DNA from 2 places in the Arthrobacter sp. DNA4 genome. Region 2 is predicted to be linked to the other one. Evidence: riboswitches for the same ligand, from Rfam matches in the RefSeq annotation. Region 2 holds a riboswitch; the other holds the start of a gene.
The links. A riboswitch is a leader RNA that binds a small molecule or an ion and turns the genes downstream of it on or off. The one in region 2 is predicted to bind glycine.

Region 1 (3,404 bases), 380 kb from region 2:
TGGCCACCGCAAGCCGCCGGCGGTTGGGCTCCGGGAATATGTTGCGGATCAGCGACAGGGTGGACGGCATCAGCATGGCGCCGAAGAACCCGAGCGCCGCACGGCCGGCGATCAGCCACTCCGGGGTGGGGGCAAAGGCCGTGGCGGCGGACAGCGCGGCGAAGCCCAGGCTGCCGATGACCAGCAGCCGCCGCCGCCCAATGCGGTCGCCGAGGCTTCCCATTGATACCAGCAGCCCGGCCAGGACCAGGGGGTAGGCGTCCACGATCCACAGCAGCTGCAGGCCGGTTGGTTCCAGGGCACGTGCGATGGCGGGCAGGGCAAAGGTCAGGGCGGTGTTGTCCACTGCCACCAGCAGCACGGGAAACATCAGCAGCCCCAGCGCAAGCCAATCCCGCCACGGGGGCCGCGCGGCGGTGCTGTCCCTTTGGGTGGGGGCCGGACTGAGGGAAGTCGTCATGCAATAACTGTACCGTCTGGACGGTATAGTTTGAAAACGGGCGCATTCCTTCTTCCCTGCCGGTGGAGGGCATGATGGAAGGCATGCCCCGAAAGCCTGTAGCCCGTGATGCGGTCCTTGACGCCTTCGAGTCCCTGCTGATCGAAGTGGGGGAGCGTGCTGCAACCCTCGACGCCGTAGCCCGGAAGGCCGGGGTGTCCAAAGGTGGCCTCCTCTACCACTTTCCCAACAAGGAAGCGCTCATCGCCGTGCTGCTTGACCGCCTGGAGGGGCTGGCCAAGGCGGACGCCGACGCGATGGCTTCGGCCGGTGAAGGTGCCGCCGCGTATTTCATCCGCTCCTCCGTCTGGGCGGATACTCCGCTGGACCGGGTCATCGTGGCTGCCACGCGGCTTGCGGAGGTGGCGCATGAAGAGACGCGCCGCCGGTTCGCCGCCATCCAGCAGCGGTGGCTGGACGAGATCGCAGCAGATGTGGGGCCCGGCCTGGCCAAGGCTGTCCTGTATATGGGTGACGGTTTGTACTTCAATGCCATGCTTTCCGTGGGCCCTGCGCCGGAAGGCGGAGCGGCCGCTGATGTGGAGGAACTCCTGGCCGCCTTGGAACGGCTCCGCAGGTAGTTTTCCATTTGCCGGGAGGGCTCGTGGCGTAGGACAATGGAGAGTTGTGAGGGCTGTCACCGGCCGTCATGATCCAACAAATGAATAGCCTTTGATCTGCGGCGGGAGAGTTCTGCCGGAAGTACAGGCAGGCGCCGTAGGAGCAAATCCTCCCCAGGAATCTCGCAGGCCCCTGTACCGCCGCGGCGAGGCACCTCTGGAAAGCAGCAGGCAGTTGTCCGGCCTCCCTTGGGGGACGCGAAACGGCTGTTGTGCTCACCGACGGTGCAAGCGGGTCCTGCCCAGGCAGGGAACGCGGAAACTCTCAGGTCCAATACAGAGCGGGGAGGGACCCGAATAGCTGTGGCGTACCCTGCGCCGCCTGAATAAATGGAGTTCCTTCGTGTCGGTTACCCCAGCCTCCACCGCCTTCGTCGACCGCCACATTGGCGCACGCCGCCAGGACGACGTCGACACCATGCTCAAAGCCGTGGGTTACGGCACGGTCGATTCACTGGTGGACACCGCCGTACCCAAGGTCATCCGCCAGGAAACCGCCCTCCGCCTGCAGGATGCCCTCAGTGAAGTTGAGGTGCTCGCGGAACTACGCAGGCTCGCCGCCAAGAACAAGACGGCCGTGCAACTGATTGGCCAGGGCTACTACGACACCATCACCCCTGCCGTGATCCGCCGGAACATCCTCGAGGCCCCGGCCTGGTACACCGCCTACACCCCGTACCAGCCCGAGATTTCCCAGGGCCGGTTCGAAGCACTCCTGAACTTCCAGACCATGGTCCAGGACCTGGTGGGCCTGCCCATCGCAAACGCCTCCCTCCTCGATGAAGCCACCGCCGTGGCCGAGGCCGTGCTGCTCATGCGCCGCTCCAACAAGACCAAGCCTGCAGCGGACGGCAAGACTGTCCTGGACATCGACGTGCTGCCGCAGACCATCGCCATCGTCAAGGGCCGCGCCGAGGCGCTCGGGTTCGAAGTTGAGGTCGCCGACCTGTCCAAGGGCCTGCCCGACGGCGACATCAACGGCATCGTGCTCCAGCAGCCCGGCGCCTCCGGCCGGGTCTGGGACCAGTCGGCCACTATTGCGGTGGCGAAGGACCGCGGCGCGCTGGTCACCGTGGCCGCTGACCTGCTGGCACTGACTCTGATCACCCCTCCGGGCGAGCAGGGCGCCGACATCGCCGTCGGCTCCACCCAGCGTTTCGGTGTCCCGCTGTTCTTCGGCGGCCCGCACGCCGCATACATCGCTGTCCGCAAGGGCCTGGAGCGTTCACTGCCCGGCCGCCTGGTGGGCGTGTCCAAGGATGACGCAGGGGTGCCCGCGTACCGCCTGGCGCTGCAGACCCGCGAGCAGCACATCCGCCGCGAGAAGGCCACGTCCAACATCTGCACCGCGCAGGCCCTTCTGGCCATCGTCTCCTCCATGTACGCCGTCTTCCACGGCCCCGACGGGCTGAAGGCGATTGCGGAAACGACTCACGGCCACGCCCGGGTGCTGGCGGCCTCGCTGGCAGCTGCCGGTGTGGAGGTGCTCCACACGAGCTTCTTCGACACCCTTACCGTCCGCGTCCCCGGACGCGCCGCCGCGCTTGTCGCCGATGCCGAAGAGCGCGGAATCAACCTGCGTCCCGTCGACTCCGATACCGTGGGCATCTCGCTCGATGAAACCACGACGGCGGCCATCGTCGCCGACGTCGCGGACGTCTTTGGCGCCTCCGTTGCCGCGGCTGAAGGCTTCGGACTGGAGGCCGCCGTCGGACGTTCCTCCGACTACCTGCAGCACCCGGTGTTCAACACGCACCGGTCCGAAACCCAGCTCCTGCGCTACATCCGGAAGCTGTCGGACCGGGACCTTGCGCTGGACCGCACCATGATCCCGCTGGGCTCGTGCACCATGAAGCTGAATGCCACCGCAGAGATGGAAGCCATTTCCTGGCCGGAATTCGCCTCCATCCACCCCTTCGCCCCGGACTCCCAGACCGAAGGCTGGCGTGAACTGATCGCCGACCTGGAGGCGGACCTGACCGCGATTACCGGGTACGACCAGGTGTCCATCCAGCCCAATGCCGGATCCCAGGGCGAGCTCGCAGGCCTGCTGGCCATCCGCGGCTACCACCACTCCCGCGGCGAAGAGCAGCGCAACGTCTGCCTGATCCCCGCCTCCGCCCACGGCACCAATGCCGCCTCCGCCGTTCTGGCCGGCATGAAGGTCGTCGTTGTGGCCACGGCCGCTGACGGCACCATCAACCACGATGACCTGACGGCCAAGATCGAAGCCAACAAGGACGTCCTGTCCTGCATCATGATCACGTACCCGTCCACCCACGGTG
Region 2 (3,404 bases):
GCCATGACCATGGTGCCGGCCTTCTCGGGATTGGTGAGGCGGATGCCGTGGAGCTCTGCCAGCGAGGTCGCGTAGAGGGCCGTCGCCTCCAGGAAGCCGACGGTTGCGGCTGCGGAAAGTCCCAGCGACGCCACGGTTCCAACACCAGGGACGACGGCGGTGGCTCCCACCAGGGCGCCCCCACCGGCCACTGCGCGCAGGTAGTCACGCTCTGCGATGGCGGCCAACTGGGCGGCGGTGGCCCGCGGATGCTTCTTCTGGAGCCGGCGGATGTAGGCCACCACCAGGGGCCGCTGGATCTGCACTGCCTTCAGCAGCATGTTGTGGACACCGGGCTTGGGTTTGCCGTCGGCATCGAACATTGCGTTGTGGGCGGTTTCCTGTGCGATTCGTACTGCGGGATTGCTGCGCCTGGCCATGGTCACCTTCATTCAAATCGACCTGCAGCGGGTAGGCTGCCGTGCTTATCCATCCTATGTGGACAAACACTAAGCATGCTGAACTTTCCGATCCGCGTCACATGCCACCCCGGCCCCGGCCTCCTAGCTGGCGGGACCGGCCAGGTTGTTGAACGTGTAAAGGTGGATACCTTCCACTGCCCCGCCGCGCTGCAGTTCCGCCACGATGGACTCGGGCGAGTAGTGGCCGCCCCGGAGCAGGCGGCGGCCAAGCGGGCCCCTTCGGCTCAGCAGTTTGAGGGATGGGCCCACCCCGATCCTGGTCGCAAGGGAAATCAACTCGGCCCGCGGAACAGCGCCGGGCACCCCAGCCCAGACAGGCAGGCGCACCCCTTCCCGGCGCAGGGTTTGGGCGTACCACTGGATCCGGGGGGCCGAAAAGCACAGTTGCGTCACCACTGACGACGCCAGATGCTGCTTTTCCAGCAGGGCATCGAGCATGTGCAGTTCACTGTGGTCCGGGTGTCCCTCAGGGTAGCCCGCCACCCCGGCCCGGATCCGTCCGCCGGAAACCTCCGCGATATCCTCCAGCAATGGAAGGCTGCTGTCATAGGGACCGGCCGGCTCCCCCGCGTGACCGCCGACGGCGAACACTTCGCTGATGCCGGCGTCGTGGCAGTTCCGGAGCACGCCGGCCAGTTGCTCACGGCTTTCGATGCTTCGTGCGGCCAGGTGCGGGACAACCTCGAAGCCAAGGTAGGCAAGCTCGATGGCCGTCCGGATGGTGGGTCCCACACCCCGGCCGGGCAGGCACGTCACCGTCAGCTGTGTCCCCGCGGGTACGGCGGCCTGGATGCGGGCGGCAATACCCTCCGAGGGAATGACCTGCATCCGGACAGGCAGTACCGCACCGGACTTGCCGCCCTGTCCTTCCGCGGGAATCGATGCTGCGGCTGTTGCCATGAGGGATTGAATCGTCATGAGGAACTCCAGGTTTGGCTTACCACGGGTGGCACGGCATGGATCGGGTCCCTCCCCGCTCTGTATTGGACCTGAGAGATTCCGCAAACCCATCAGGGCCTGCTTGCACCGTCGGTGAGTACTGCCGGAGCAGCACTGCTTTCCAGAGTCGCCTCGCCGTGACGGTACATGGGCCTGAGAGATTCCTGGGGAGGATTTGCTCCTACGGCGCCTGCCCGGTGATGGCCGGGAGAACTCTCCCGCCACAGCTCGAAAGGCTGTTTTCAGATGTGGTGCCACGGCGGCCGGCACCTGCCCCTCCGGCTGGAGGGAGTGCGGGCGCTACCGCGTGGATGGGCAACTAGCGCAGGATGACCGTCCGGTTGCCGGAGAGGACTATCCGCCCTTCAGCGTGCCAGCGGACGGCATTCGTGAGCGCCTTGCATTCGGCGTCGCGGCCAACCGTGACCAGGTCCGAAGCGGAGTACGTGTGGTCCACCTCGATGACCTGCTGGGAGATGATGGGCCCCTCGTCCAGCTCCGAGTTGACGTAGTGGGCTGTGGCGCCCACCGTTTTGACGCCCCGCTCGTAGGCCTGGTGGTAGGGCTTGGCACCCTTGAAGCTGGGCAGGAATGAGTGGTGGATGTTGATGGCCTTGCCACTGAGGCGGGTGGTGGCCTCGTCGCTGAGCACCTGCATGTAGCGGGCCAGCACCACCAACTCCACAGCGTAGTGGTCCACCAGGCCCAGCAGCCGCTCCTCGGCATCGGCCTTGGTTTCCGGCGTCACAGGGATGTGGTGGAACGGAACGCCGTGCCACGCCGCAAGCGGTTCCAGGTCCGGGTGATTGGACACCACGGCGGCGATCTCCACGGGCAACTCACCACTGCGGGCGCGGAACAGGAGGTCGTTGAGGCAGTGCTCGTACTTGGAGACCATCACCAGGATGGGCTGCTTGCGTCCGTGGCGTTCCAGCCGCCAGTCCATCTGCCACTCCTGGGCCACTTGACCGAAACCGGCCCGGAGGCGGCCAAGGTCCAGCTCAACCCGCGAGGTGACGTGGATTCGCATGAAGAACCGGCCGCTTGCCCTGTCGCCGAACTGCTTGATGTCCACGATGTAGCATTCCTGTTCCAGCAGGTATGCCGCCACCGCCTGGACAATGCCAAGGGCATCCGGGCAATGGAACGTCAGCACGAATTCCCGGCCCGTTTCGTGGGCTGCCACAGCCTGCAGCTGGCCGGCTTCAGAAGTCCCAGGTTCGGATGCGCTCAGCTCGGACACGCGGGCCTCCGCGGCGATCACCGTTTGACCCGCTCTTCCCCCGCTTCTGCGGCGGCACCCGTACGGACAGCCTTGCCTGATGCGGCGTCGGTGAAGTCCTGGTCTGCCTGCAGTTCAGCCTGGAACGTGGCGAAACGGGCCTGGTGTGCGGGCCGGCGGCGGAGGACGAACCATGCGGCGCCCAGCAGGATGAACCACACCGGGGTGACCAGCAGGGCAACCAGGGTGTCCGGCTGGGTGGTGAGGGTCCAGATCACGAAGGCGAAGAAGGCGAAGACCACCCAGACCATGGCAACACCGCCGGGCATCTTGAACTTGGATGCTTCATGCAGGTGCGGCCGGCGGCGGCGGAAGGCGACGTAGCTGGCCAGGATGATGGACCAGACAAAGACGAAGCAGACGGCGGAGACCGTGGTCACCATGTCGAAGGCCTTGCCCACGTCCTGGCCCGCATACATGAGGACGACGCCGGACAGCAGCAGCACGCAGGAGAGGAACAGTGCGTTCTGGGGCACCTTCCGCCGGGACAGTTTGCCAAAGACGTCGGGTGCGTCGCCTTCCTGGGCAAGGCCGAAGACCATGCGGGACGTCGAGTAGATCCCGGAGTTCGCGGAGGACATCGCGGAGCTCAGCACCACGAGATTGACCACGGTGGCCGCGGCGCCCAGGCCTGCCAGGGAGAACATGGCGATGAAGGGGCTGTGACCGGCCCTGAACTCGGTCCAGGGGGTGACGGCCATCAGGATGATGAGGGCGCCCAC

Region 1: it holds a riboswitch for glycine, as region 2 does, so the genes downstream of both, gcvP (aminomethyl-transferring glycine dehydrogenase) here and NMQ03_RS02300 (methylenetetrahydrofolate reductase) in region 2, are expected to answer to the same signal.

Annotation. Positions count from the first base shown of each region.
Region 1 is NZ_CP101466.1:859,905-863,308, forward strand. It holds gene NMQ03_RS04070 (MFS transporter) at 1-460, opposite strand, end outside; gene NMQ03_RS04075 (TetR/AcrR family transcriptional regulator) at 544-1,080, shown strand; glycine riboswitch at 1,173-1,270, shown strand; gene gcvP (aminomethyl-transferring glycine dehydrogenase) at 1,463-3,404, shown strand, end outside.
Region 2 is NZ_CP101466.1:476,013-479,416, reverse strand. It holds gene NMQ03_RS02305 (hypothetical protein) at 1-419, opposite strand, end outside; gene NMQ03_RS02300 (methylenetetrahydrofolate reductase) at 543-1,379, opposite strand; glycine riboswitch at 1,532-1,631, opposite strand; gene purU (formyltetrahydrofolate deformylase) at 1,720-2,595, opposite strand; gene NMQ03_RS02290 (amino acid permease) at 2,661-3,404, opposite strand, start outside.